3 regions of the Staphylococcus delphini genome follow, and region 1 is predicted to be linked to each of the others. Evidence: predicted binding sites of a transcription regulator. Region 1 holds the regulator's gene; each other region holds the start of a gene.
The links. The regulator CtsR, encoded in region 1, represses protease genes until heat stress. The targets are predictions, from matches to a motif close to ATGGTCAATAAAGGTCAAACA.
Positions count from the first base shown of each region.

Region 2: a site for CtsR is predicted at 7,338-7,358, ahead of clpB (ATP-dependent chaperone ClpB). Genes of this name have one in related genera too.
Region 3: a site for CtsR is predicted at 2,137-2,157, ahead of clpP (ATP-dependent Clp endopeptidase proteolytic subunit ClpP). Genes of this name have one in related genera too.

Region 1 is NZ_LR134263.1:2,541,424-2,551,683, reverse strand. It holds gene pdxR (MocR-like pyridoxine biosynthesis transcription factor PdxR) at 56-1,465, opposite strand; gene pdxS (pyridoxal 5'-phosphate synthase lyase subunit PdxS) at 1,576-2,463, shown strand; gene pdxT (pyridoxal 5'-phosphate synthase glutaminase subunit PdxT) at 2,465-3,022, shown strand; gene EL101_RS12015 (trypsin-like serine peptidase) at 3,168-3,926, opposite strand; gene EL101_RS12010 (NupC/NupG family nucleoside CNT transporter) at 4,381-5,586, opposite strand; gene EL101_RS12005 (CtsR family transcriptional regulator) at 5,752-6,213, shown strand; gene EL101_RS12000 (UvrB/UvrC motif-containing protein) at 6,228-6,758, shown strand; gene EL101_RS11995 (protein arginine kinase) at 6,748-7,752, shown strand; gene EL101_RS11990 (ATP-dependent Clp protease ATP-binding subunit) at 7,768-10,227, shown strand.
Region 2 is NZ_LR134263.1:2,146,458-2,156,717, forward strand. It holds gene EL101_RS10070 (MFS transporter) at 494-838, shown strand; gene fabF (beta-ketoacyl-ACP synthase II) at 892-2,136, opposite strand; gene EL101_RS10080 (beta-ketoacyl-ACP synthase III) at 2,155-3,096, opposite strand; gene EL101_RS10085 (DUF2929 family protein) at 3,246-3,443, shown strand; gene EL101_RS10090 (5'-nucleotidase, lipoprotein e(P4) family) at 3,604-4,509, opposite strand; gene clpB (ATP-dependent chaperone ClpB) at 4,678-7,302, opposite strand; gene EL101_RS10100 (acyltransferase family protein) at 8,173-10,017, opposite strand.
Region 3 is NZ_LR134263.1:2,261,286-2,271,545, forward strand. It holds gene EL101_RS10630 (TIGR01777 family oxidoreductase) at 1-796, shown strand, start outside; gene EL101_RS10635 (GNAT family N-acetyltransferase) at 910-1,407, opposite strand; gene clpP (ATP-dependent Clp endopeptidase proteolytic subunit ClpP) at 1,503-2,090, opposite strand; tRNA gene EL101_RS10645 (tRNA-Arg) at 2,242-2,313, shown strand; gene whiA (DNA-binding protein WhiA) at 2,513-3,457, opposite strand; gene EL101_RS10655 (gluconeogenesis factor YvcK family protein) at 3,504-4,499, opposite strand; gene rapZ (RNase adapter RapZ) at 4,501-5,409, opposite strand; gene trxB (thioredoxin-disulfide reductase) at 5,569-6,501, opposite strand; gene EL101_RS10670 (tetratricopeptide repeat protein) at 6,564-8,003, opposite strand; partial or broken gene EL101_RS13845 (acetyltransferase) at 8,038-8,160, opposite strand; gene lgt (prolipoprotein diacylglyceryl transferase) at 8,510-9,346, opposite strand; gene hprK (HPr(Ser) kinase/phosphatase) at 9,346-10,260, opposite strand, start outside.

The DNA.
Region 1 (10,260 bases):
GACAATAAAAGCATGCTGAGTGTATGAGATTTTGAATAACACTCAGCATGCTTTTTTATGAGGTTATCTCATGTTGAAAGCACGCAATTAATTGTTGGACATGCGCTTCAATTTCAGATTCATGAATACCACCAAAGCCGACCACAAATTGAGGTTGTACTTGTTGGGTTTCATAAAGATAGTGAGACAGCGGTATCATATTAATGTCATAGTGTTTTAGCTGTTTGATGCATTGTGCCTCGCTCCATCCATTTTTAATTGTAAGAATAAAATGCATTCCCGTTTTTTCTCCTGATATATCAAAAAGTGCTGGATGTTGTTTGAGTGGTTGTAAAATCCTATCTCGCTTATGACGATAAATTTTTCTCATACGATTTAGGTGACGTTCGAATTGATTGGTTTCCATAAACTGAGACACGATATATTGTGTATGTCGAGGTACCGTGCCACCTTCAATATTTTCGATTGTTTGATAATGTTGGATTAAGGACTCAGGTAGTACAGCATAAGCAACTCGAATTGTTGGAGAAATTGATTTTGAAAATGTACTCACATAAATGACACTACCCGTTTGGTCTAAACTTTGAAGTGCTGGAATAGGTTTTCCTTCATAACGAAATTCTGAATCATAGTCGTCTTCAATAATAAAGCGTTGAGGGTCTGCACTAGCCCATTTCAGTAAACGCATTCGCTTTTTGAGGCTCATGGTGACACCTGTTGGAAATTGATGACTCGGCGTAATGTAAACGATGTGTTGTGACGCATTTTCAATCGTATTCATTGCAATCCCATCTTTTTCAACGGGCACAAAACGATAAGGAATGTGTTTACGTTTTAATACTTGATGAACTTGAGGGTAAATAGGGTCTTCTAGCATCATCTCTTTTTGTCCTGGAAGTAAGTCTGTAATGATAGACAATAACTGTTCTGTAGACGAAGCGACAATCACTTGTTCGGGCGTGGATTGTACACCGCGACTATGGAATAGATAACGACTGATTTGTGCACGTAAAGCATCATCTCCTTGCTTATGCCCTGGTTCAACGAGATGAAATTGTAATTCTTCAAACGCTTCTTTCGCATATTTTCGAAATTGATCGAAAGGAAAGTGTGCTTGATCTATCATGCCTAAGTTAAACGCATAAGCGGGTTCGGGCGTTATGTTTTGCTGTGAATGAAATGCGGCTAGCGGTGCCTTGTTAGTCAATGGCAGTGTTTCGATGTCACTCACAAAGAAACCAGACTTGGGTTGACTGTAAATATAACCCTCATCCACGAGTTGTGCGTAGGCATTTTCCACTGTGGTTTGACTGACTGACAAATATTGACTCAGCTGACGTTTAGAAGGCAATTTTTCTCCTTCATGCATACGTCCGTTGATAATACTTTGTTTAATATTATCGTAAAGTTGAATATAAATCGGCTGATCTGCGCGTTGATTAATGTCAAACATCAGCATTTCCATCTCACACCCTCCAATCTGACCCCTTAATATTTTGTAATTCTGACACTTTAAGCGGTTCAGATAATAGTATAAGCTACTTGTGTAAATAATAAAAGGGGGTTTCATCACCTATGTCTAAACAAGTCGGATCAGAACGTGTTAAACGAGGAATGGCAGAAATGCAAAAAGGCGGCGTCATTATGGACGTTGTGAATGCAGAACAAGCGAAAATTGCGGAAGAAGCAGGTGCGGTTGCAGTCATGGCACTTGAACGTGTCCCATCTGATATTCGTGCAGCAGGTGGCGTGGCGCGTGCATGTAATCCATCTATTGTAGAAGAAGTGATGAATGCTGTATCTATTCCGGTCATGGCGAAATGTCGTATCGGTCATATTACAGAAGCGCGTGTATTAGAAGCCATGGGTGTGGACTATATCGATGAGTCTGAAGTATTAACACCTGCAGATGAAGTGTTCCATTTGAAAAAAGATGAATATACAGTGCCATTCGTTTGTGGCTGCCGTAACTTAGGTGAAGCAGCGCGTCGTATCGGTGAAGGTGCTGCGATGTTACGTACGAAAGGTGAACCAGGTACAGGGAATATCGTAGAAGCTGTACGTCATATGCGCCAAGTGAATCAAGAAGTGAAACGTATCACTGTGATGAGCGATGACGAATTGATGACAGAAGCGAAAAACTTAGGTGCGCCATATGAAATCTTAAAAGACATTAAAAAACATGGTCGTTTACCAGTCGTGAACTTTGCGGCAGGCGGCGTGGCAACACCTCAAGATGCGGCATTAATGATGGAATTAGGTGCTGACGGTGTATTCGTAGGTTCAGGTATTTTCAAATCTGAAGACCCAGAAACATTTGCTGAAGCGATTGTACAAGCGACGACACATTACCAAGACTATAAATTAATTGGTGAGTTAGCGAAAAAATTAGGTACAGCAATGAAAGGTATCGATATTAATCAACTTTCATTAGAAGAACGTATGCAAGAGCGTGGTTGGTAAGATGAAAATCGGTGTATTAGCTTTGCAAGGTGCGGTACGTGAACATATCCGTCATATTGAACTTGCGGGTCATGAAGGTATCGCAATTAAAAAAGTTGAACAATTAGAAGAAATCGATGGCTTAATTATTCCTGGTGGTGAATCGACAACTTTACGCCGTCTCATGAATCTTTACGGTTTTAAAGAGGCGTTACGTGCATCAGAATTACCTATGTTTGGTACGTGTGCAGGCTTAATTGTCCTTGCGAAAGATATCGTAGGGGAAGAAGGCTATCTACAAAAGTTAGATATTACAGTAGAGCGTAATTCATTTGGGCGCCAAGTGGATAGTTTCGAGTCTGAACTACACATTAAAGGCATTGACCAACCGATTGAAGGTGTCTTTATTCGTGCCCCACATATTCAATCAACAGAATCAGCCGTTGATGTATTAGGGACAATTGATGACAAAATCATCGCTGTACAGCAAGGTCGCTATTTAGGCGTATCGTTCCACCCAGAATTAACAGATGATTATCGCATGACACAATATTTTATTGAGCATGTGATGCAGCAGTAGGAATAAATAAAAAAGTAGGCTAGGACTTTCAAAATGGTCCTAGCCTTTACTGTTGTAATACGATATGGGGTGTATAAAGAATTGGATAAATCCCCCAATTACGTTTTCATACAAACATGGTGAGGTGTCACTTTAGATTACGGATTTATTGAATAGGATTTTCTAAAATATCTTTTTTACCTTTGTACCACCGAGCAATATCTTTCGTTATGGGTTCCAAGATTGCATTTTTATCGTCATCTCCTCCTTTGACCAATATACCAACCAATTGGTCATTATCTTCTAAAAATACAGAGGAGCCGGATTGACCACCGTATGCAGGTAAGTTTGTTTTAATAAAATCACTATTCGCGAAAGTGATTTCTCCTGTGAATCTATATTGTTTATGAGCGTGGTAGTTATATGGATATCCATATGAATATACCTTTTTACCTATCATACCTTTTAGTTCTTCATCTGTGAAACCTTGAAGTTTTATTTCAGTTTGTGCGAAATCTCTTTGATAATGAATATAGTCCTTACTTTTTTCGCTATCTGGACCATATACAAAAGCGACATCTTTGTTTTCATATGGATTAAAAAGTGTTATGGACATTGATCCAAAAGGTGTTAATAGTCCTGATTCAGCGGGGTAAACGGTACCTACAGAACCTTCTTCAAACCCATTACCACAATGTGCAGCAGTAATTCCAAAATTAGAAGTCAACATTGTAGTGGTACACGGCAGACCTTTTGGACCTTGGAAGATTGCTGTTCTCTTTGCGAGCGGGTCATTTTGAATATCTTCAATCATGCTTTTCGTTCCTTCTTCTACGCCCAAAACATTCGTAGCATTAGTACCCGTCATGCCGATAGTTGTTAAAAGTAAAAATGTTGAACTGAATTTTAAAAATGATTTTTTCATTGATGTCTTCCTTTTCTGTGATTTATTTGTATTAAACCAGTCCGTTAATTCTGTATGCATTGATGATGTCATTTAAATAAAGCTAAAATCCTCATTTGTTGCATATTTGATAAAAATATTTTTAGAATGATTTACTAAAAATTAAAATATCATTGTCACTTGTTTAAATTATATAATGCATGTAGTGATTAATCTACTAAAATTTAAAATATAAATTATATTATTGTCGGATTAGTGAAAGAGTCTCTAGTCCGAGTTTTTTGATTACCTTTTATTAACGAAAAAACTAATCTTTCATAATAAGAAATGAAAACGACGCTTAAATATTCAATTTAAACCTGTCGCCCAACTTAAATGATTTGAAAAGACACAACAAAATAGAGACTCAGCCGTAATGACTGGGTCTCTTTTATATGTGATATATTTGTTTATCTTTCCCAATACTTTGTGCAGCTTACAAGAAGAACCCTGCGATTGCTGCTGATACGAATGATACGAGTGTTGCACCGAATAATAATTTTAATCCGAAACGTGCTACCATGTCGCCTTTTTCGTCGTTTAATGATTTGATGGCACCTGAGATGATGCCGATTGAGCTAAAGTTGGCAAATGATACTAAGAATACCGACACGATACCTAATGAACGTTCTGATAAACCAGATGCTTTGCCGAGTTCAGTCATCGCTACGAATTCGTTGGATAATAATTTCGTTGCCATAATTGAACCTGCGTCCACTGCGTCACTCCAAGGAATCCCTGTTAAGAATGCGAGTGGTGCAAAGATAAAGCCGATTAATGTTTGGAAGTTCCAGTCTACTGAACCGCCAGAAACGAAGCTTACAAGACCGCCAACCAGTCCATTGAGTAATGAAATTAAGGCGATATAACCGATTAACATCGCACCTACAATCACTGCAACTTTAAATCCGTCTAAAATGTATTCCCCTAACATTTCAAAGAAGGATTGTTGTTTCTTTTCTTCTTCAATTAATAATTTGTCGTCTTCTTCATTCACTTTATATGGATTGATAATTGAAGCGATGATGAAACCGCCTAATAAGTTTAATACGACTGCTGTTACAACATATTTCGGTTCAACTAATGTAAAGTATGCCCCGATGATCGATGCTGATACTGTTGACATTGCTGATGCTGTCAATGTGTATAAGCGTTGTTTCGTAATGTAAGGCAATTGTTTTTTAAGTGAAATGAAAACTTCTGATTGACCTAAAATCGCTGCTGCAACGGCATTGTACGATTCTAAACGGCCCATTCCATTAATTTTTGAGATTAAGAAACCTAACACGTTAATGATTAATGGTAAGATTTTTGTATATTGCAAAATACCGATTAACGCAGAAATGAAGACGATAGGTAATAAAACGTTTAAGAAGAATGACATTGCACCTTCATTCGCTAAACCACCGAAAACGAAATTTACACCGACGCCTGCTTGTTTAAGCAAGTAGCCAAATCCGTTCGCAATACCGCCAACAATCGTAATCCCAATGTTCGTTTTAAGTAAGAAGAACGCTAAGATCAATTGAATGACTAACATGATGCCAATGTATTTCCAGCGTACATTCTTTTTGTCAGAACTTGCAATAAAAGCGAGGGCTAAGAAAACACCTATCCCGATGACCCCAATTAAAATATGCATGCGTGTTCCACCTCTATTTTTTCTAATTAATTTTTTACTAAGACTATCATACAACAAAAATGTAAGCAGTAACATAACTATTTATCAAATTTAAAATCAAATTGGTTGAAAAAGGTCAAAGTGGGTTCTATAATATAGTCAAAGATGGTCAAAAGGGGTGATACCATGCATAATATGTCTGACATCATAGAACAGTACATTAAGCAATTGTTTGAAGAGGCACAAGATGATGTTGTTGAAATTCAACGTGCCAATATTGCACAGCGTTTTGATTGTGTACCATCTCAGTTGAATTATGTCATTAAGACGCGCTTTACTAATGAACACGGCTATGAAATCGAAAGTAAACGCGGTGGCGGTGGCTACATTCGAATCACAAAAGTTGAAACGAAAGACCAAAACAATTACATTAAACGCTTAATGGAGTTGATTGGTCCGGCCCTTTCGCAACAACAAGCTTTGTATATTATTGACGGCTTGCGTGAAAATCAATTAATTACGGATCGAGAAGCAAAAATGATTGCGGCAGTCGTGGACCGGGAAACATTAAAAATGGATGTCGCGTCGAGAGATATTATCCGTGCGAATATTTTAAAACGGTTACTTCCCGTAATTAATTATTATTAGAAGGGTGATGTGCAATGAAAATCGATAAACGTGAACTTGATAAACAGCAAAACAAGCACCTTGAATTTCATCCTATTCAAGCTTACGATCAATCAGGTTATGATCAATCTGACGAACAATGGCATGAAGGTGATGACGTTGAAGGCACATTCGTTATCCAACAAATTTTGCAACATTTGGCAGCAAAACATGGTCTGAATGTGGATCAAGTTGTTTATCGAGAGCAAAAACGCTGTCCGAACTGTCAAATGACGTTGAAGGATATTGCACATGTCGGTAAATTCGGCTGCGCGCAATGTTACGAAACATTTAAAGAAGACGTGTATGACATTGTGAGACGTGTCCAAGGTGGTCATATCGAACATTCAGGGAAATGTCCGAAGTCATCACAACATAAACGTGCGCTGAAAAAGCAACTGGAAGAAAAACGTGCACGCCTTGAATTATTAGTCGCGCAACAAGCCTTTGAAGAAGCGGCGATTGTCCGTGATGAAATTCAAGCACTTGAGCAACAAAGCGAGGTGTCCCAACAAGATGATGCATAATTTAGACCAACATATGAGTGATTGGATGAAAAAGGTGAATGCACAACCGGTCATTATGTCCTCGCGTATTCGTTTAGCACGCAACCTTGAAAACTATGTGCATCCACTCATGTTTCCATCTGAAGCTGAGGGACATCGCGTCATTAATGAAGTGCAAGATGTATTAACAGATTTAAAAGTACTTCGCTTAGACGAGCTCGACCAATTGAGTAAGTATAAGCTAGTAGCCAAACACTTAATCAGTCCTGAGTTGACGAAACAACCGGCATCTGCAGTATTGTTAAATGAAGATGAGTCGGTAAGTGTGATGGTGAATGAAGAGGATCATATTCGAATTCAAGCAATGGGTAATGATTTGTCATTAAATGAACTTTATCAAAAAGCATCCGCCATTGATGATATATTAGATCGCACGTTACAAATCAGTTATGACGAGCAACTCGGTTATTTAACGACGTGTCCAACGAATGTCGGTACAGGGATGCGTGCGAGTGTCATGTTGCATTTGCCGGGTTTATCCATTATGAAACGGATGAACCGCATTGCGCAGACGATCAACCGTTTTGGCTTTACGATTCGAGGGATTTATGGTGAAGGCTCACAAGTTTATGGTCATATTTACCAAGTTTCAAATCAGCTGACGTTGGGAAAAAGTGAGCAAGAAATTATTGATGCCTTAACAGAATTAGTAGATCAAATTATTCACGAAGAACTGGCTTTACGTGAACGATTAAACGAACACAATCATACCGAAACTTTAGATAGAATATATCGTTCTTTGGGTATATTGAAGTATAGTCGTTTAATTTCGGTGGAAGAAGCGTCCTATCGTTTAAGTGATATTAAGTTGGGCGTCGATTTAGGCATTTTAGATATGGAAGATTTTCGATTTAATGAATTAATGGTTGCGATACAGTCACCATTTTTGATAGATGAGACAGATGAACAATCTATTGAAGCAAAACGAGCAGAGATTTTAAGAACATATATATAAATAGGAGGTTGGCATATGTTATTTGGAAGATTAACAGAACGCGCGCAACGTGTACTCGCGCATGCACAAGAAGAAGCAATCCGTTTAAACCATTCGAATATTGGGACGGAACATTTATTACTCGGGTTAATGAAAGAACCTGAAGGCATTGCTGCAAAAGTATTAGAAAGCTTTGACATTACAGAAGAAAAAGTGATTGAAGAGGTTGAAAAACTGATTGGTCACGGTCAAGAGCAAATGGGTGCGTTACATTACACACCACGTGCGAAAAAAGTCATCGAACTGTCTATGGACGAAGCGCGTAAGTTACAACACAATTTCGTTGGAACAGAGCACATTTTACTTGGGCTTATTCGTGAAAATGAAGGTGTGGCCGCACGTGTATTCGCGAATCTAGACTTGAATATTACAAAAGCGCGTGCTCAAGTGGTCAAAGCGTTAGGTAGCCCAGAAATGTCTAACAAAAATGCTCAAGCTGCAAAATCAAATAATACGCCAACATTAGATGGTTTAGCGCGTGACTTAACAGTGATTGCGAAAGATGGCACATTGGATCCAGTCGTAGGACGTAACGCTGAAATTACACGTGTCATTGAAGTGTTGAGCCGTCGTACGAAAAATAATCCTGTGTTAATCGGTGAACCAGGTGTCGGTAAAACGGCGATTGCTGAAGGTTTAGCGCAAGCGATTGTGAACAATGAAGTGCCTGAAACATTAAAAGGTAAACGTGTCATGTCATTGGATATGGGGACTGTTGTGGCAGGTACGAAATATCGTGGTGAATTTGAAGAACGCTTGAAAAAAGTGATGGAAGAGATTCATCATGCAGGTAATGTCATTTTGTTCATCGACGAAATGCATACGCTCATCGGTGCAGGTGGTGCAGAAGGTGCGATTGATGCGTCTAACATTTTAAAACCGGCGCTTGCACGTGGCGAATTGCAATGTATCGGTGCGACAACGTTAGATGAATACCGTAAGCATATCGAAAAAGATGCAGCACTTGAACGTCGTTTCCAACCTGTTCAAGTTGACGAACCAAGTGTACAAGATACGATTGCGATCTTAAAAGGCTTACGTGATCGTTATGAAGCACATCACAGAATTAACATTTCTGATGAAGCGGTAGAAGCAGCGGCGAAATTAAGTGACCGTTATGTACAAGACCGTTTCTTACCAGACAAAGCGATTGACTTGATTGACGAGGCAAGTTCAAAAGTGCGCTTGAAGAGCCATACGACGCCTTCAAACTTAAAAGAAATCGAACAACAAATCGAGCAAGTGAAAAAAGAAAAAGATGCAGCAGTTCACGCACAAGAATTCGAAAATGCTGCAAACTTACGTGATAAACAAACAAAACTTGAAAAACAATATGAAGAAGCGAAAAATGAATGGCAAAACCATCAAGGCGGTCAACATACAACATTGGTTGCTGAAGATATTGCCGAAGTCATTGCAGGTTGGACAGGTATTCCGTTAACACGCTTGAATGAAACTGAGTCTGAGCGTTTACTCAACTTAGAAGACACATTACATGAACGTGTCATCGGTCAAAATGATGCCGTGACCGCGATTTCTAAAGCAGTGCGTCGTGCGCGTGCAGGCTTGAAAGATCCGAAACGTCCAATTGGTAGCTTCATCTTCTTAGGGCCAACAGGTGTCGGTAAAACAGAACTTGCCCGTGCATTAGCTGAAGCAATGTTCGGTGAAGAAGATGCAATGATTCGTGTCGATATGAGTGAATTCATGGAGAAACATGCAGTGAGCCGTCTTGTAGGGGCGCCTCCTGGATATGTCGGTCACGATGATGGTGGTCAATTGACTGAAAAAGTACGTCGTAAACCGTATTCTGTCATCTTATTTGATGAGATTGAAAAAGCACATCCAGACGTCTTTAACATTCTTTTACAAGTGTTAGATGATGGTCATTTAACAGATACGAAAGGGCGTCGTGTAGATTTCAGAAATACCGTGATTATTATGACATCTAACGTCGGCGCGCAAGAACTTCAAGATCAACGTTTTGCTGGTTTCGGTGGTAGTGCAGAAGGTCAAGACTACGAAACAATTCGCAAAACGATGATGAAAGAATTGAAAAATGCCTTCCGTCCTGAATTCTTGAACCGTGTAGATGATACGATTGTCTTCCATAAACTCAATAAAGACGAATTGAAAGAAATCGTAACGATGATGGTTGGTAAATTAACAAGTCGTTTATCTGAACAAAACATTAACGTACGTGTGACAGAAGCGGCGAAAGATAAAATTGCCGAAGAAGGTTATGATCCAGAGTATGGTGCGCGTCCATTGATTCGTGCCATCCAAAAAACGGTGGAAGATAACTTAAGCGAGCTTATTTTAGAAGGTAAAGAGTTAGAAGGTAAAAATGTAACTGTCGATTATGATGGCGAAACATTCCAATATGACATCTCGGAAGTTGAGTTGGATGAGGATAAAGCAACGACAGAATCATAGGTCATGAGGTAGAGCAGTGGTGAAGGTCTATTT
Region 2 (10,260 bases), 390 kb from region 1:
GTTTAGCATGTATATGAAGTCTGATTATTCCGAAATGTCACTGTGATGCTTGATTACTTTGAAGTTAGCCATATCATACAAGTTCAAAGTATTTATTTCGTTAATAGACATCTAGCGATACATACTGCTTTTATAGCCATATAGCAGTATGACGGCAATATGACTTTATTGCATAAACGGAATGTTTGTGACGACTTTCTACTATTATATAGTGACTTATTACTATTTCATTTTCAAATCAGACCCTCATGTAACCATTCAAATGTACTTCTAATACAAACAGTGATGTATAACTATTCAAAGATATGAAAATTGCTTTAACCATGATATGACCCAAAAAGACGAGGCAATTTAGAATGACCTCGTCTTTTTTATAGTTGAAAAATTAACAGAATTTTCTTATTTCACCATCATTCATTAAAAGTGATCATCCTCGCTCGTTATCTCAATGTTTAAAATCAATAGCCATATTAAAAATTTATATGTCATCTCCATGATATTACAAGCATTATCCTTACTCATTGTTGCATCTACATACTTTTCACTCACGCATCCTATGCTCGTCTATAGTTTGATATTGCTCAGTAACGTGTGGTTAGGCTGTTCAATGTCGCTGAATCATATTCCATTTCAAATGATGATGCATCAAATGATTGAAGAACATTTCAAATCACGCGTATTTTCATTAACACAAAGTATTGTATCCGGTTTGACCCTCTTATCGTATGTCTTATTTGAGTTGTTAGTCCCGCTTCACTATGGTATCGTCTATGTCGTTTGTGCTGTCCTCGCATTCATCGTCGTACTGTTTTTTAGAAAAAGTTACAGACATGAATAAAGCGATGACACCCTCTATCGTCATAGAAAGCATCATCGCTGAGTTTTATCATTCTATTCACTATATTTCTTGAAAATTAATACAGCATTGTGTCCACCAAATCCTAAACTGTTACTCATTGCGTATTCGATGTCATGATCCACCGCAACGTTTGGTGTAATATCTAAGTCAATTTCTGGATCTGGTGAATTTGCATGGATAGTCGGTGCGATTTTACTATCACGGATGGATAAAATAGAGAAAATCGCTTCAACACCACCTGTTGCACCTAATAAGTGACCCGTCATTGATTTTGTAGAACTAATTTTAAGGTTATACGCTGCTTCACCAAACGTATTTTTAACCGCTTGAATTTCAGATAAGTCGCCTACTGGTGTACTTGTGCCGTGAGCATTGAGGTACTGGATGTCGCTCGGTTGGATACCTGCATCTTTAATCGCAGCTTCCATCGCACGAGAACCCCCTTCACCTTCTGGACCTGGCGCAGTAATATGATATGCATCACCTGTCGCACCGTATCCGACAAGCTCAGCATAAATTTTCGCGCCACGTGCTTGTGCAGATTCTAATGATTCTAAAATTAAAATCCCTGCACCTTCACCCATGACAAAACCGTCACGACCTTCTTGGAATGGACGACATGCTGTTTCGATATCACCGTTTGTAGTTAATGCACGGCTCGCACTGAACCCTGCAATAGACATATGTGTGATTGGCGCTTCTGTTCCACCTGCAATCATCACATCTGCATCGCCACGTTCGATAATTTTAAACGCTTCACCAATAGAGTTCGTTGCAGTCGCACATGCTGTAACTGTTGCACCGTTTGGCCCTTTCGCACCTGTATCGATTGACACTTGTCCTGATGCCATGTCTGGAATTAACATCGGTACGAAGAAAGGACTAACGCGACGTGGTCCTTTAGCTTTCAATTGATCATATGCTTGTTCAAATGTTTCCATACCACCAATGCCTGAACCAATCCATACGCCGACACGATTCGCATTCGTTTCATCAATAGTAAGTCCTGAATCTGTTAACGCTTCACGTGATGCTACAACGGCATATTGTGTAAAACGCGCCATTTTACGTGCTTCTTTTTTAGGAATAAAGTCTTCTACATTAAAATCTTTCAGTTCTCCACCAATGTGTACTTGGTAAGGTTCAGTATCGATTCTTGTAATTTTATCGATACCATTCACACCTTTTAATGCATTTTCCCACATTGTCGGGACATCATTTCCGATTGGTGATAAGCCACCAAGACCTGTCACTACAACACGCTGTTTTTTTGTCATATTCATTTCCTCCTCTATTTATTTACCCCATCTGATGACGATTGAGCCCCAAGTGAGTCCGCCACCGAAGCCTACAAAAACAACGACATCATCGTCTTTAATACGTCCATTTTCTAGTTCTTGTTTGACACTGAGCGGGATAGAAGCTGCTGATGTGTTACCAAATTTATCCACTGAAACACTCATTTTCTCTTTTGGTAAATTTAATCGTTGACGCGCGGATTCCATAATACGGATATTCGCTTGGTGTGGAATAAACATATTAATGTCATCTGGGCCTAAATTCGCTTTTTCAACTGCACGTTGTGACGATTCACCCATCACACGTACCGCAAATTTGAAAACTTCGCGGCCATTCATACGAATAAAGTTTGTTTCTTGATCTTGGTAAAGGTATTTGCCACCAACACCATCTGAACCTAACTCATAGCTCAGAATACCACGATTTTCAGATACTTCGCCAATAATCACTGCACCTGCACCGTCTCCAAACAGAATAGCAGTTGAACGGTCATTTAAATCTGTAATTTTTGAAAGTTTATCTGCACCGACTACAAGCACATTTTGATATTCACCTGATAATACAAATGAACGCGCCGTAACGATACCGTACATAAATCCAGAACATGCGGCTAATTGATCCATAGATGCAACTTTACCGAGTCCTAGTCTCTGTTGTAACATATTTGCCACTGTTGGAAAACGATGATCTCCAGTAGATGTTGCAACAATAACCATGTCTATGTCTTGTGCATCGATACCTGCATCTTCAATCGCACGAATACTTGCTTCATACGCTAAATCAGATGTATCTTGATTCTCATCTGCCCATCTACGTTCTTTAATCCCAGTCATTTGTGAAATCCATTCGTCAGAAGTATCTAGGTATGATTCAAAATATGCATTATCGACAACACGATCTGGGGCATATGCGCCAAATCCTTTAATACCTACATTCATGGTTTGAACACCTTCTTTTAAATTTTTTAATACCAGGTATTAATTTAACATATTGTCACAAAAAAAGACAAGTGACATGCTAGGGATGGTATACAAAACATCTCAAGCGTACTATAATAGAATTATCAGTTAAATGGAGGCAATATACAATGAAATACTTCATCACATTGATTTGGGCTATTTTACTTGTAGAAATGATTAATTTCGTTTTAAATAGCTTGAGTGGTGGCGGTCCACTCAATGTTGTGACACCACTGTTTGTCGCTGTCATTATGGTGATTGCACTTGCATTGTTAGATGTTGCAACGACACCACCTAAACAATCACAAGATACGAATGAGATTTGACATAGTATGTAATTTTGAAAAGGTTAGATGTTGAACAGAAGTTTTGTTCAATGTCTTGCCTTTTTTACATATGCCACACGTATTTCAAAGCACTTGCTATATGTAAAAAAACTGACGAGACTTCCATCATGCCTCATCAGTTTTTAAGGTTGAGTAAAATTTACTGCATTTCATATGATTTTACTTTATTTGTTTTCGCATCAAAGTAACGTAATGACTGTTCACGACTTTGAATTTTTTTATTGTTTTCTAAGCCGTAGTTATTGTCGTATAATGTCGCTTCCCAGCTGCCATACATTGGGTTAGGGAAAATGATGTACTTGCTACCGAAATCATCTTCATGTTGCTTCACTAAAGCTTCACGTGACTTCGCTGTCGGTTCTTTAGGCTCATCAAAGTCTAATAAGTTGTCACCAAATAACATCACTAAATTGTAATCTGTACGTACTTTATCACGACGTTCAGTTTTACCTTTTTCCCCTTCTTTTTTCAATAACACATGCTTTTTATCGGCTTGTGGTAACTTTTCATTTCTTAAGTTTTTGATTGTCGCGTCTAAATCTTTTTCATGTGAACGATCTGATACATAAAAGATTTCAACATCATGACGATCTGCATATTTCAAGAATGATTTCGCACCATATACAGGTTTCGCTTGTGCAGATTGTACCCATTCATGCCAACCTTCTGGGAAAGATTGACCTTTTAATGCATTCGTTGCTTGATACGGTGAGTTATCGAGTACCGTTTCATCAATATCAAGGACGATCGCTAACTTTTTACCACCGTGGTGATTTTTAATTTTCTTGCTTAATGTTTCTTTTGCTGCGTTATAACCTTGTGCATACAACGCTTTAGCTTCTGCTGAGTTTTGATACCAAGCCACACTCATGATGTTTTGTTGACCTAGCGTTTGTGCTGCTTTATCTTTCTCTTTTGTTTCGTGCTTTTCTGTTTGTTCTGTTTTAACCGCGCCACTACCTGAAGCATATGTTGCTGTCGATACGCTAGAAGAAACGATGCCTAATGCTAAAAGTGCTGCTGATGCTTTTGTCCATTTATTCAAGTTCTTCACCTTTTCTATGTATAATGCGCGAATTTGGTTAATATTAAATTCACACATCTATATTAAAACCTTTTTCAGTAAATCTCAATATTTCTATTAAATTTTTTATGTTTATGACAACGAAAGAAAGACTGGAAGCTTCATTGTCTCCCAGTCTCTACCTTGAATCTATTCGTTTTCACTCTCTACGCTTTGCGGTTTTTCTACTTCAAAATGAATGTCGCCATCTTTCAAGTCACCACGTACGATTGTGCCTTCTGGTAAATTTTCTTTAATCATCATACGTGCAAGTGGTGTTTCGACATGTCGCTGTACGAAGCGTTTAAGTGGGCGTGCACCAAATTGTGGTTCGTATGCTGTTTCACCCATCCATTTTGCTGCTTCGTCTGAAATTTCTAATGTAATACGTTGATCCATTAAGCGCATGTTCAAGTTAATCAAGATTTTATCGACAATCATTTGCATGTCATCCACAGTTAATGGTTTGAATAATACGATATCGTCCATACGGTTTAAAATTTCAGGTTTAAAGTAGGCATTCAAACTGTTCATGACTGCTTTTTCTGTTGCCTCATCAATCTTGCCACTATCTTTCACATTTTCAAGTAAAATTTGTGAACCGATATTACTTGTCATGATAATAATTGTGTTTTTGAAATCAACGCTACGTCCTTTTGAATCTGTTAAACGACCTTCATCTAAAATTTGCAGTAATACGTTAAAGACATCTGTATGTGCTTTTTCTACCTCGTCTAACAAAATGACTGAATAAGGATTACGTCTCACTGCTTCCGTTAATTGCCCCCCTTCATCATGACCTACATAACCTGGAGGCGCTCCGATTAAACGAGAGACCGCGTGTTTTTCCATATATTCACTCATATCAATGCGAATCATATGTTTTTCAGAATCAAACAATGATGACGCTAATGATTTGGCTAATTCTGTTTTACCGACCCCTGTTGGCCCTAAAAATAGGAATGAACCAATAGGACGATTTGGGTCTTTAATTCCTGCTCTCGCCCGTACGACCGCATCTGCGACTAAATCTACCGCACGATCTTGACCTACGACACGCTCATGTAAAATATCGGATAAGTGTAATAATTTTTCACGTTCAGTTTCGACCAATTTCGACACAGGAATACCTGTCCACTGACTGACGATTTCACCGATTTCTTCGTCTGTCACAACTTCACGAATAATGCGGTCTGAGTCTGTCCCTTTTTCTTCTTGGAATGCCGCTTCTAACGCTTTTAATTCTTTTTCTAATTCTGGTATCTTACCGTGTTGAAGAATCGCTGCTTTTTCAAGGTCATAGTTGTTTTCTGCATCTTCTAATGCTTTACGACTTTCATCAAGCTCTGCACGTTTTTCTTGCACTTTTGCAATTTTTTCTTTTTCATTTTCCACACGTGCTTGCAATGCTGCTTGTTTTTCTTTTTCTTCAGCTAATTCTTCTTGTAATTCTTTCAAACGAATACGACTTGCTTCATCAGACTCTTTTTTCAATGCATTTTCTTCAATTTCTAACTGCATCACACGACGATTCGCTTGGTCGAGTTCAGTTGGATTTGAACCCATTTCTGTACGAATCGTTGCTGAAGCTTGGTCGACTAAATCAATCGCTTTATCCGGTAAGAATCGATCTGTAATATAGCGATCTGACAATTCCGCTGCCGCAACGAGTGCACGGTCTTGAATACGCACACCATGATGGACTTCATAACGTTCTTTCAAACCTCTTAAAATAGAAATCGTATCTTCAACAGTCGGCTCTGCAACCGCAACTTTTTGGAAACGACGCTCTAACGCAGAATCTTTTTCAATATATTCACGATACTCATTTAATGTTGTCGCACCAATACAGTGCAATTCACCTCTAGCTAACATCGGTTTCAACATATTGCCGGCATCCATCGCACCGTCCGTTTTACCTGCACCGACCAACATATGAATTTCATCTATAAAGAGTAAAATACGGCCTTCTGATTCTTTCACTTCTTTCAATACCGCTTTGAGTCGTTCTTCAAATTCACCACGGTATTTCGCACCTGCAACGAGCGCACTCAAGTCTAACTCAAACACAGTCTTATCAAGCAATGAATCCGGCACATCTCTTTTTACGATACGTTGTGCCAATCCTTCAACAATCGCCGTTTTACCGACACCGGGTTCACCGATAAGCACAGGGTTGTTTTTCGTTTTTCGACTTAAAATGCGAATCGTATTACGAATTTCTTCATCACGACCAATGACAGGGTCCATGTTGCCTTTACGGACTTCTTCAACGAGGTCACGACCATATTTTGCTAATGCTTCGTAGTTTACTTCAGGATTTTGTGTAGTCACATGATTCCCTCCTCTTATCTTTTTAATGATTTCAATGATGACCTCTTTTTTACCGTCAACAAATTGCTTCGTCGTTTCATCAACATCGATGGCCGCACGTAAAACATGTTCCATCGAAATATATTGATCATCATATGCTTGCATGTAATTTTCAGCTTTAACGAATAAATTGTTCATTTGAGGGGACATATATTGCCCGTATTGGACGTTGTCACCTTTCACTGTAGGATAATTTTTTAGCTTGTCCTCATAAGCTTGGTTTAAAGCATGCGTATCAATGTTTGCACGTTCTAAAATACTTTGGAATAAGCTTTCTGGTGCTTCGAGAACTGCTTTTAATACAGCCTCTACTTCTACATTTGTTAATTTGTACGTTTTCGCATGTTCAATTGCTTTTTGAAGTGCATTTTGAATCGCATGTGTCATTTGATTAATGTCCAAAATGTCTCACTCCTTTATTGAAATAGGTCGGATTGACTTTGACTTTCTTTGACCTTAATTCTATTATAAGGCCACATTCACTAAAAATCAATCGATAACTTTGACTTTTTTTGACTATTTTTTTAATGCTTCCTCATATATTTAACCCCATTCAGCTTTTTCAATCATTAAAAATAGGAGCTGGACCATTAAGTTTCCTCAGCTCCTTTACTATATTTTGTTGTGTATACCAAGGGATGGGGCTTTAAAATTTTTGATGCTATTGATGCAATATTTTTGTTAAACTTGCCCTCCCTATGATTTGTGGCTTTAGATTGCCTTCATGGCTTCGCTTTCTAGGGGCTGAGGGGAGGTTGTGACAAAAGCGCTTAGGATTTGAGCAGAACAGAGCGATGAGCAAAATTGATTTCCAAATTTTGCCGAAATCGCGGGAGTTCTGTCGAAAATCCTGCTTTTGGAACACCGTTTATTGATTCCCAGCGCACCCATTCATCGTGGATTTTGGGAGCAGTACAGAAATCTCATGTGTAACAAAGATTTCGTCGTACTGCCCCCGCAAGGCTGACTAGACTTCTCAAAAGTGTATACGTTGAGAAGTCAGACAGCTACTGCGATAAACAGCAACCACTATTAAAGTAAAGAAGCGACTGTCAGCAGTATGCACGCATTCCCTCAGGAGTCTCAGCCTTCTAGGCAATCTTATATCAAATACAGGGAAACTGAAGGCAAGTTTATGAAATCAATAAATCAATAGCATCAATGTTTTATCCATTCATCCTCATTTTCCAACTACTTTAAAATCATTTAATCAGTCAAAAATATATGAATGGATTGAGACTTGAAATTTTTATGTCCCATCCCCTCCTTTTCTTACTTATTCTTTTTCTTCGTACTGTGATTTTTTTCGATCGCTTGAATAATACTGTTCGTTAATGCGCGTACACCTGGTGGCTCTAAATGAATACCGTCCGGCGCAAAATATTCTGTATGATTTTCAGAACGACTATACCAATCGACTAACGTCACATTCGCTCGTTTTTTCGCGGCTTTCGCTAATACTTGATTCACATGTGATTCATAAGAACGTGGAACGCGTGTATTGACGAGATAAATATCGGCCTTGCCAAATTGTTCTAGCAAACTGTTCAACTGTTCATCTGTAAAATCACCATTTGTCCCTAATTCAAGGACGACAATGTCATTTTTATCACGATAGCTTTGATACTGTTGTTTAGCAAGAGAAGTGGCTTCGACCAATTGACGTCCAACTTTACCGTTAATGTCTGCTTTAGGCACAAATGATTTAAAGTAATCACCAATGTCTACCATCACGGAATCACCAATCAATAACGGTTTCCATGATGCATATTTTTGCTTATTCCCTTTGACGACAAAGCCATCAATTTCAAGTTGTGGTAACGGCAGTGGCTGGGTAATCAGTTTATCAATTTCTTCGGTATTCACTTCTGTTACTTGCGCACTATTATTTTGGGCGAAACGGTTAAAGACCCCCACCATCACGAGTAACGTTGGAATAAGTAAAATAAGCACTAACCATGTCCGCAAAACCTTTTGTGAACGCCAATTTTTTAAATGATGAAAGGCGAAAATGTTAAAGCCTTCTTTTCTAAATGGCTGTTCGATAAATTTGTAAGAAAACTCCGCCATGAGTACCATCAATAAAATTTCAACGACATAAACTAAAGGTGGAATTTGACCTTGCACGAACTGATGGTGAATTAACACAATAATCGGATAATGCCATAAATACAAACTATATGAACGACTCCCTATAAAGGTAAAAACTTTGTTGCCTAAAAACTTCGCAAAATACCCTGAAGGATGCACACTGCTCGCGATAACTAATAATGTGACAGCTGAAATGAGAAAAAATCCACCGTAATAAAGAATACTATTCGTCTCAGATACGAACTTGAAACAAATGAACAAAATCGCCAAGCCGACGACACCCGCAGTATCAATCATCATGCGCATCTTGCGGTTCACTTTCGCTTTTAATTGAAATGGTGGCCAAACAAGGGCAAGTAATACCCCCATCAATAATGTTTGGATCCGTGTGTCAGTCCCAAAATAAACACGTGCCACATTTTCGTTCGGTACATATAACACCATCATCGTGATCATGGAGATGACGAGTAAGATTAAAAATATGATACGTATTGATTTCAGACGACGTATAAAGCTTAACAAACTGAGTAATACAATCGGAAACACGAGATAAAATTGCTCTTCTATTGCTAACGACCATAAATGTTTTAATGGTTGTACTGCAAATTGTTCAAAGTAATCGACATTTTGCATGATGTACCACCAATTCGACACATAAAATATTGCCGCAATACTATCCGCACGTACTTTTTCAATTTCTGTAGGCATGAAAATTAAGGTCAGCACAAGTACACCCATGACTAAAAAGAGCACTGCAGGAATCAGTCGTTTCACACGTCTTAGCCAAAATGATGTCAATTCAATTTTTCCCGTATTATGATACTCTGTTAATAACAAACTCGTAATTAAATAACCAGAAATCACAAAAAATGTATCTACCCCTAGAAAGCCACCCCACAACCATTGCGGATTGAGATGATAGATAATGATTGCGATAACTGCCACCGCTCTAATACCGTCTAACCCAGGCATGTATCGCGGACTGATAGGTTTTCTGTCTCGTTGATTAAAGTTCCACACAAACATCATTCTTTCCAAATTTAATGTATTGATTATATATTGTATACTTTTGTTTTCATTCGTACAATTGTATTCGCTAAAATTAATGTAAACGTTTTATTGCGTATCTAAAATTTTTTAACACCGTTATCGCTACACTTCCAATGCTGTCATTGACCTGTCACTTCAAGAGGCAAGTTGGCGTGCTGCCCATAGGTGAAAAAAGACTTTCAAAATTGAATTCACAATTGAGAAAGCCCCTTTCACTAC
Region 3 (10,260 bases), 280 kb from region 1:
TAAAACCTCGCAACAACAACATGTACATTATATAAATTGGAGCAAGGACGGTTGGGAAGAAGAAGTCCCGCACATTGACATTGTCATTAATTTAGCAGGCGCTACATTGAACAAACGTTGGACACCTCAGCATCAGCAGCTTATGATGACCAGTCGTATTCAAGCGACAAGTGCGCTGTTTGACTTATTTAAACAACGTGAGAGAAAACCAGATGTGCTATTTAATGCCAGTGCTATGGGATATTATCCACCATCAGAAACCGCTGTGTACACTGAATCATATCAAACGACACCGCACGATTTATTATCAGAAATCGTGTATCAGTGGGAAAGACAAGCGACACTGTTTGAACAACTTGGCACACGTGTCATCTGCGGACGTTTTGGACTGATTCTATCTCGTGACGGTGGCGCACTACCCATGATGGCAATGCCTTATCGTTTCTTTGTCGGTGGACGTGTGGGGAATGGCCGTCAATGGTACTCATGGATTCATTTATCAGATTTAGTATGTGCCATTCAATTTCTCATTCAGTCTCCCAAAGCTTCAGGACCTTATAATTTATCAGCACCAGCACCCGAAACACAGCATCAATTCGGCAAAGTTTTAGGAAGCGTCATGCATCGACCACATTACACTTGGATGCCTGCATTGATGCTACGTCTTGTGCTCGGTAAAATGTCGACGCTCATACTCGATACACAATACATGGTGCCACAAAAAATATCAGACTTAGGCTTTCAATTCGACTTTCCAACCTTGCCGTCAGCTTTAAAGGATTTATATTCAAAATAAAAACCACTATAGATGACTCGAGTTGTTGTTGATTTTACAACCTTTTTTACACTCAGAGTCATCTTTTTAGTGGTCTATAATCACTTTTAACAGCCCAACGTTCAATTTTCATCTTATTTTAACTGCTTTTGATAGAATGCAAGATTGAGCCAACGTTCAAATTTATAGCCGACCTTTTCCAATGTGCCTATATTGTTGAAGCCCATTTTTTCATGCAATTTCAAACTTCCTTCATTGCTATCATCAATGCCAGCCACAATCGTTTGATAACCATTCGCCGTTGCATCTTCAATCACCACCGTTAATAACTGAGACGCCACACCTTGTCTTCTTGCATCGGGGCTAACATAGATGGAATGCTCAATGGTAAATTGATAGGCGGGCCAATTTCTAAAAGGGCCATAAGTCGCAAAACCTAACACTGTCCCTTCATTTTCATAAACAAAAACAGGATAGCCATCACGTTCCTTTTGTGCTAGCCATTGGCGTCGTTCTTCAATATTTGTGGGTTCGTATGTATAAACTGCTGTAGTATGCAAAATGGCGTGATTATAAATTGTCATAATTGCTTCTAAATCATTAAGTGTCGCTCGTCTAACATGTTGCTTCATCGTCATTCCTCCCTGAATACACACTTTCAAATCCTCCCAATATAGGAAAGAGGGATGAAACTATTGTCTCACCCCTCACTTATCGCATCACTTTATTAAGCTTTTTCAGGCTCCATTACTTCATCGATTAAACCGTATTCTTTCGCTTCTTGTGCAGTTAAGAAGTTGTCACGGTCTGTATCTTTTTCGATTTTTTCAATAGGTTGACCTGTACGTTCTGATAAAATTTTATTTAATCTTTCACGTGTTCTTAAAATGTGTTTCGCTGCGATTTCGATTTCAGTCGCTTGACCTTGTGCACCGCCAAGGGGTTGGTGAATCATCACTTCTGCGTTTGGTAATGCGAAACGTTTACCTTTTGCACCTGCAGCTAATAAGAATGATCCCATAGATGCTGCCATACCGATACAAATTGTTTGTACATCTGGTTTAATATGTTGAATTGTATCGTAAATCGCAAAACCAGCTGTCACACTACCACCAGGTGAATTAATATATAAATAAATATCTTTCTCCGCGTCTTGTGCTTGTAAGAATAACAATTGTGATACGATTGAGTTTGCTACGTTATCATCAATCGCTGAACCTAACATGATGATACGGTCTTTCAATAAACGTGAATAAATATCGTATGCGCGTTCACCGCGGTTTGTCGTTTCAATAACTGTAGGAATTAAATTCATTTGGTGATTCCTCCTAAATTGTTTAATTTATGTTTATTCTAACGCAAAAGTCAAAAATGGTCAAAAACAACGCACTCTTAGACATATTTGTGTTAGGAGTTGACCCTCGCATGCCCGAAAGGTACAATGGTGAATAGACTTACGCAATTAACCCCTCGTAGTGTAATGGATAACACATAAGATTCCGGTTCTTACGATAGAGGTTCGATTCCTCTCGAGGGGGTTCATACCATTCAATAACACACTTTTTAAAATTAAGAATCCCATAACGGCGGGGTTCTTTTTGTTTTAATAGTCAATAGCGCGCTGGATGACGAACATTTCACGGCCTTTTTATGGACTTTCATTCATCTATTCCCGATTAAGTCGTTATTGTAACTTTTACGTTGTTGATGATGGTTATGATGAGATAAATATGGCTTTTACACTTCAAATGGTTCTCCACTTCTAATTTTATCAGCCATTTCATTCAGTTTTCTCAAACGATGGTTAATGCCTGATTTGGAAATGGTACCGGTGCTCACCATTTCACCTAATTCTTTTAGCGAGACATCTTGGTGCTCAATACGTAATCTCGCAACTTCTCTTAGTCGATCTGGCAAATTATCAATGCCGATTTCTTGATCAATCAATTGAATACTTTCCACTTGTTTCATGGCCGCACTGACTGTCTTATTCAAATTTGCCGTCTCACAATTAACGAGACGATTAACTGAATTTCGCATATCTCGGACAATTCTCACATCTTCAAACTTTAATAACGCTTGATAACCACCTATCAAACTTAAAAATTCAGCAATGCGTTCAGCTTCTTTGAGATATGTAATCCATCCCTTTTTACGTTCTAAACTTTTTGCATTTAACTCATACGTATTCATCAATTGTGTCAAACCAGTTGAATGACCTTCATAGAGCGAGAAAATTTCTAAATGATATGAAGACGTTTCTGGATTGTTCACGGAGCCACCTGCTAAAAATGCGCCACGTAAGTAACTCCGTCTCATTTCGTCATCTTTCACCATTTCAGGAGCGATATCATGGCTGAACATGCCGTTTTTCAAAATCCCAAGTTCATCCAAAATTTCCTTCGTCTTCATTTTTATTCGACAAATATAAATATTGTTTTTCTTCAACTTCATTTTTTTGCGCACTAATATTTCAACTTCAACTTTAAACACAAATTTAATCAGTGAATAAATACGTCGCGCCGTCGTTGCATTTTCCGTTTGGATATTAATCACAAATTGTTGATTAGACAGACTCAAGGCCCCGTTCATTCGAATCAGTGCGCTCAGTTCTGCCTTAGCATTCGCATGGTCAACTTCAATTCGTGTCAGTTCATTTTTCATTTCAGATGCAAAGCTCATAATGAATCTTTCCCTTTCTATTTGCTATGGTTCAAAATGGCTACAATTAGGATTTGAATTGATCTGGGTCAAACTGAATCGTACTAATTTCTTGTAAGGCAATTTCATAAATCATTTCTGCCAAAACTTCTGTACGATGGCGCACATAATCATGCTCTGAAACTTCTACAAGATGCTGTCCTGTCACGAGCTGCACACCGAGTTGATTCAATTCATCCTTATCATAATACACAGGCTTTGCGCCCTTTGATTCATATTTTTCAATAATCTGAGGTGAAAATTCTAGTTGATTCGCAATCACAAAATCAAGCACATGATCACCGAGTTGTTGATGAATGGCATCGATATGATCCATGACTGTGTAATGATCTGTTTCGCCCGGTTGCGTCATAATGTTAGAAACATATAATTTTTTCGCGTCACTTTCGACTATCGCATTGGCAATGCCTTTGACACACAAGTTTGAAATCACACTCGTGTATAACGAGCCTGGACCTAACACAATCAAATCCGCTTCACGCAATGCTTCAATCGCTTCGTCCATCGGTTGCACATCTGCCGGCTCTAAAAACACACGCTTAATCTTCTTTTGTTTTCTTGGAATATTAGACTCCCCTGTAACAATTTCGCCATCTTCCATTTCTGCATTCAAAGAGACACTCGAAATCGTCGACGGTATAACACGGCCTTTAATATTTAAAATTTTACTTAGTTCTTTCACAGCATGACCGAAATCATGAGTAATATTCGTTAAAGCCGCAATCAACAGGTTTCCCAGTGAGTGACCGCTAATTTGATCTTCTTTAAATCGATATTGAAACAGTTGCTCAAGTGTCGGTTCTACATCACTTAAAGCAGCCAATACGTTACGTACATCTCCTGGTGCCGGAATATCCATCTCATCTCTTATTTTCCCCGTGCTGCCACCGTCATCTGCTACTGTCACAATTGCTGTAATATCTATTGGAAAAGTTTTTAATCCTCTTGCCAAAACGGATAAACCAGTACCTCCACCAATCAGTACTAATTTAAGTTGTTTCATTTTACTCGCCACTTTCTATATGCGCATCACGATGATGAACATATACATTATAATCATAAATTTGCTTTAGTTCTTCAGCTAAACGTTGTGCTAGTGCGACTGAGCGATGTTGACCACCCGTACATCCAATTGCGATAACGAGTTGTGATTTGCCTTCTTTTTTATAACCCGGAATCATAAATAACAATAAATCTAATAGTTTTTCATAAAAGGTATTCGTTTCTTTCCACTTCATCACATATTTATAAACATCTTCATCCATACCTGTGAGTGGTCGCAATTCCGCTACATAGTATGGGTTCGGTAAAAAGCGGACATCAAACACTAAATCTGCATCGATTTGAATGCCATGCTTAAAACCAAAACTAGAGACATTGATTGTAAATGTTGATTTATTTTCTTTGTTAAAGTATTCATAAACACGTTTTCTCAAGGCTTTAGGTGATAATGTTGTTGTATCTAAAGTGTAATTCGCCAAACTTCTTATTTCTGCTAGTAATTTGCGTTCTTCATTGATGGCTTTGACGAGCGGTAACTCCGTATGTTCTTGTAAAGGATGTTTACGACGTGTTTCTTTATAGCGTGAAATGAGCTTTTCAGTATCTGCATCAACGAATAACACATCAACAATGACATCTTTGCGACTTTGTACTGCATCGATTTCACGTACTAAATATTGGAAAAATTCGCGTCCTCTCAAGTCAATCCCTACCGCAACTTTTTGCATCGACGGATTCCCCTGTTCCATCAATTCTACAAATTTCGGAAGTAAAATCGGCGGTAAGTTGTCGACACAGAAATAGCCTAAGTCTTCTAAACTTTGAATGACTAATGATTTCCCTGCACCAGAGAGACCTGTGACAACAAGGAGCTCACTTTTTACGATTTCATTATTTTCTTCATGTTGCATTATTAACCACCATCCAATCATATTCTCTATTAGTTTACATGAAATCAGTCTAAAGTTATAGAGGGAGGCTGCACATCTTCAAAAATGATGAAAAACTATAAAAAAGGAACTGGAAACGGGGTCCCAGCTCCTGTTGATTCAATGTCATGTGTTTAAAAATTAGTCGTGTAAGCTTTCGATATATTCTTGTGCACTTTGAGCGGCAATACTACCGTCACTTGTCGCTGTCACGATTTGACGTAAGCCTTTTTCACGAACGTCTCCGGCTACGAAAATACCTTTAATGGCAGTGCTCATATCATCATTTGCCACAATATAGCCTGCTTCGTTTGTGATACCTAAGTTTTCAAATGGTTGTGTGAGAGGTTTCATACCTACATATACAAATAATCCATCTGCTTCTACTGTTTGTTCAGTGCCATCCACTGTTGAAACAAGTGTTAATGAACCGACTTTACCGTCTTTTTCATTAACAGATTTAAGTGTGTGATTCCAAATAAAATCAATTTTATCGTTTTTAAAAGCACGGTCTTGGAGAATTTTTTGTGCTCTTAATTGATCACGACGGTGTACGATTGTGACTTTGCTAGCGAATTTAGTTAAGAACGTACCTTCTTCTACTGCTGAATCGCCACCACCGATGACATAGACATTTTTGTTTTTAAAGAAAGCACCATCACATACAGCACAGTAGCTGACACCGCGACCTCCAAGCTGTTCTTCTCCAGGTACCCCTACTTTTTTATATTCCGCACCTGTCGCAATAATCACAGCTGTCGCTTCAAGTGTACTAGAACCAAAATCAATGACTTTGTAATCACCTTTATCTTCAATGCCTTTAATATCGCCATATTTGTACTCAGCGCCGAATTTTTTCGCATGATCAAACATCTTACTTGAAAGATCAGGTCCTGAAATCATTTCGAAACCTGGGAAGTTTTCGACTTCTTCAGTGTTCGCCATTTGCCCGCCTGGCATACCGCGTTCAATCATTACTGTATTTAAATTCGCGCGTGAGGCATAAACAGCAGCTGTCATGCCTGCTGGTCCTGCACCAATAATCGCAACATCATATCTTACTTGTTCTGACATGATCTGTTCCTCCTTTAATTTCATCATACGCATTTTACAACATTTAATTCATGGACTCAAATCTAAATGCTCAACAAATGCTGAAGTGCTTGTTCAAAAGCATCTGTTGCCACATCAAAGTGTTCAATAATTTGTGGTCGCGTCATATCATGGTTTTCTTTTTGGTTGAAAAAGAGATAAGCGACCGCAGCCACATACGCTTCCACTTGTTCGTGGTCGACTTGCTCGGCTAATAGACTTTCTGCATAACTCATCCAACTTAAAAAGAGGGCGGCATAAGGTTGTGTTTCTGGAAGGCGGTAGAGTGCCTCCATACCTTGATGAATAAAGTGTAGTTTCGTCAGTTTTAGATTTTGAATGAGGTAAGAGAGATACAATTTTTCATAATCTCCCATTGATTCTAAAATCGTCCAAACTTCTTTCGTCATCAAAATTTCTTTACCGTTGAGTTGATTTAACAAAAAGAGACCGTACAAACGTTCATGTTGATCATCACTGAGCAACAAAGGCTCTACGTGTTGAGTAAAATAATGGGCACTTTCCTCGATGACCCATGGCGGAAAACCACGATTCGCTTTCGAAAATTGCGTTAATACTTGCCAAAAGTGATGGCTCTGTTCGATATTTCCTAGGTAATAATAATTGAACGAAAGCGCATGAAACAGTTGAAAGGTCTGAAACTTGCCTTTGCGGTGTAGTGGTACTAACAACTGTTGGGAAGCTGGATACTGCTTTAAATAACTGAGCACAATCCCAAGTTTAAAAGACTCTTCATCATTCATCGGTCTGATTTTGTTTAATATTTTCACATAATTTTGGAAGCGTGTTTGTTGATTCATGTTATAGAGCAACAAAGTGTAATGGCATAACGCATGCACATCGGAAGGGTCCTCTTTCAACAAACGTTCAAACATCTCTTGAGCGATTTTGTTTTCATTTAAATAGAGATAACACATCGCGAGTAAATTGCGGATGATTCGATTATCTTGAATTGCTTCGTCCTGTCTCAACAAATATTCACGCGCTTCTAACAAACGCCCTTGACCGAATAAATATTGAAAAATGACTTGTGTGACAAACAACTGACTTTCTTCTTCAAGTGGATGTTCGCCGTTGAATGCCACTTCAAACATGTCTTCTAACTCTTCTCGATATGCTTCGTCATCTGCTAAAAAAGCATAACTCAAACCGAATAGATACGCTTTGTTTGGCTCATTTAAGTCAATATTCAACTGACTTAATTCATAGTAAGAAGCTTCCAACTCATTTCCCTTACTAATTTCTTCATAATAAATCGCTTCAGCACGTCTTGGCGCATTTAACTTAATAAAACATGTCGCAAGTTGCTGTTTCGCCTCAAAACAATCTGGTGACAACGCTAACACTTTTGCTAAATAGCGTTGTGCTTTCACATAATCTTGTTGTTGTATTTTTTGTTTTGCTAGACGTTCATAAAGTGCCACATCATCGCTGAACTGTATAATATTTCGTTTTTGTGTCATCCATTGTCACCTCTCTTTTCTAATGTTTTGAGTGCAGTTGTATCGGATTGCCATACGCCACAGTATAGTCGGGAATATCTTTTGAAACGACACTTCCCGCACCAATTTGAACGTGGCTGCCAATTTTCACACCTGGTAATACGGTCACATTCGCACCAATCATCGTATGGTCCCCAATTTCAACTTCACCGACTCTTAACGATTCAGTTAAAAATTCATGGGTTAATAAAGTTGTATTGTAACCAATAATCACGTTATGACCTATTTTTATCTTTTCTGGATATAATAAATCAGGCACCGCTTTAAAAGCAAATGCAGTTTTTTCACCTATCGTCATTTTTAATAAACGGCGGTACATCCATCGTTTCACACCGACATGAGGTATATATCTCGCTATTTCAATAATGAGCGTATTTTTAAAAAGTCGCATAAATCGAATATAACGATACAGATCATGTAATGCATTATGACCGCCCGCTGGATAAACTTTAAGTCGTCGCTTCAACTTAACGCTTTCCTTTCTTGTCGAACGGCCAACTTAACACTTTTGCTTCACGATAAAGTGGCACATCTTTTTTTAGTCGACGCCATACAATAAAGACCACGCCAATGATAATGCTTACAATTGAGACAGCCTGTGCAATTCGAATCGTCTCGGTTAACATTAAGCTGTCTGTACGCAGGCCTTCTATGTAGAAACGACCGATCGAATACCAAATGATATAGATGAAAAATGTTTCGCCGATTTTCAAATGACGACGGATAGTAATTAAAATAATAAAACCGATCACATCCCAAATCGATTCATATAAAAATGTCGGTTGGTAATAAATACCGTTAATTTGCATATTTTCAATAATAAATTGCGGTAAGTGTAGCGATTCTAAAAACGAACGACTCACTGGACCACCGTGCGCTTCGTGGTTCATAAAGTTACCCCAACGTCCAATGCCTTGCGCTAAAATAATACTTGGCGCTACTACATCACCTAATTGAAACGGATGCCAGTTTTTGCGATAACAGTAGTAAATTCCCATCGCAAACGCACCGATGAGCCCCCCATGTATCGCAATACCGCCATGCCAAATCATCGGAATTTCTATCGGATTTTGAATATAATAATCCAGTTGAAAAAGTACGAAATATAAACGCGCACTAATAATCGCAACAAATACACAAACTAATAAAATATTGACAAGATCATCTTCGCGGAAACCGACTGACTGTGCGCTTTTTTGTGCAATCCAATACCCGATTAAAATCGCACTCGCTATGATAATCCCGTACCATTTCACTTCTAAGCTGCCCAAGGAAAAAGCGACTGGATCAATGTATCCTATCATCATTCTATGTCTCCTTTATTTTGTTGACTATTTTTTAAGATTTCAGCATTTAAACGTTCGTTAAACTCTTCTGCTGTATTAATGCCCATAATATTCAAGCGGTAGTTCATGGCCGCTACTTCAATGATAACCGCTACATTTCGCCCTGGACGAACAGGAATCGTTTTTTTCGTAATTTCGGTATCTAAAATCTTAAGTGTTTCCTGATTTAAACCGACACGATCATACAATTTATCTTGATGCCACGTTTCCAGATTAATGTTTAAGCGAATGCGTTTTTGCGTTAAAATCGAACCCGCACCAAATAAAGTCATTACATTAATAATGCCCAATCCTCTAATTTCTAACAAATGTTCAATGATTTTAGGTGCCTTACCAATGAGTTGATCTTTCGTAATCTCTTTAATTTCTACGTTATCATCCGCAACAAGACGATGACCACGTTTCACAAGTTCCAAAGCTGTTTCACTTTTACCGATACCGGAATCCCCTGTAATTAATACACCGACACCATACACATCGACGAGCACACCATGTAACGATGTCGAATTGGCAAGTTCATGTTCGAGATACGTTGTCAAACGGCCCATGACACGTGTCGTTGCTTCTTCGACATAAATCAACGGTGTATCTAACTCCTGTGCCGCCTCCAACAACTCATCCGGCGCATCATGCCCACGCGTAATAATAATGGCTGGCGTTTCAGGACGACAAAGTTTACGCATGCGCCCTTGACGTTCAGCATCTGGTAATAAATTGTAGAAAGACAGTTCCGTTGTACCCAAAAGTTGAATACGATTGGAAGCGTAGTGAGAAAAATACCCTGCCATTTCCAAACCAGGCCTTGAAATGTCTGTATTATGTATTGGACGGTTTAATCCCGCTTCACCAGCGACCACATTCATATTAAATCG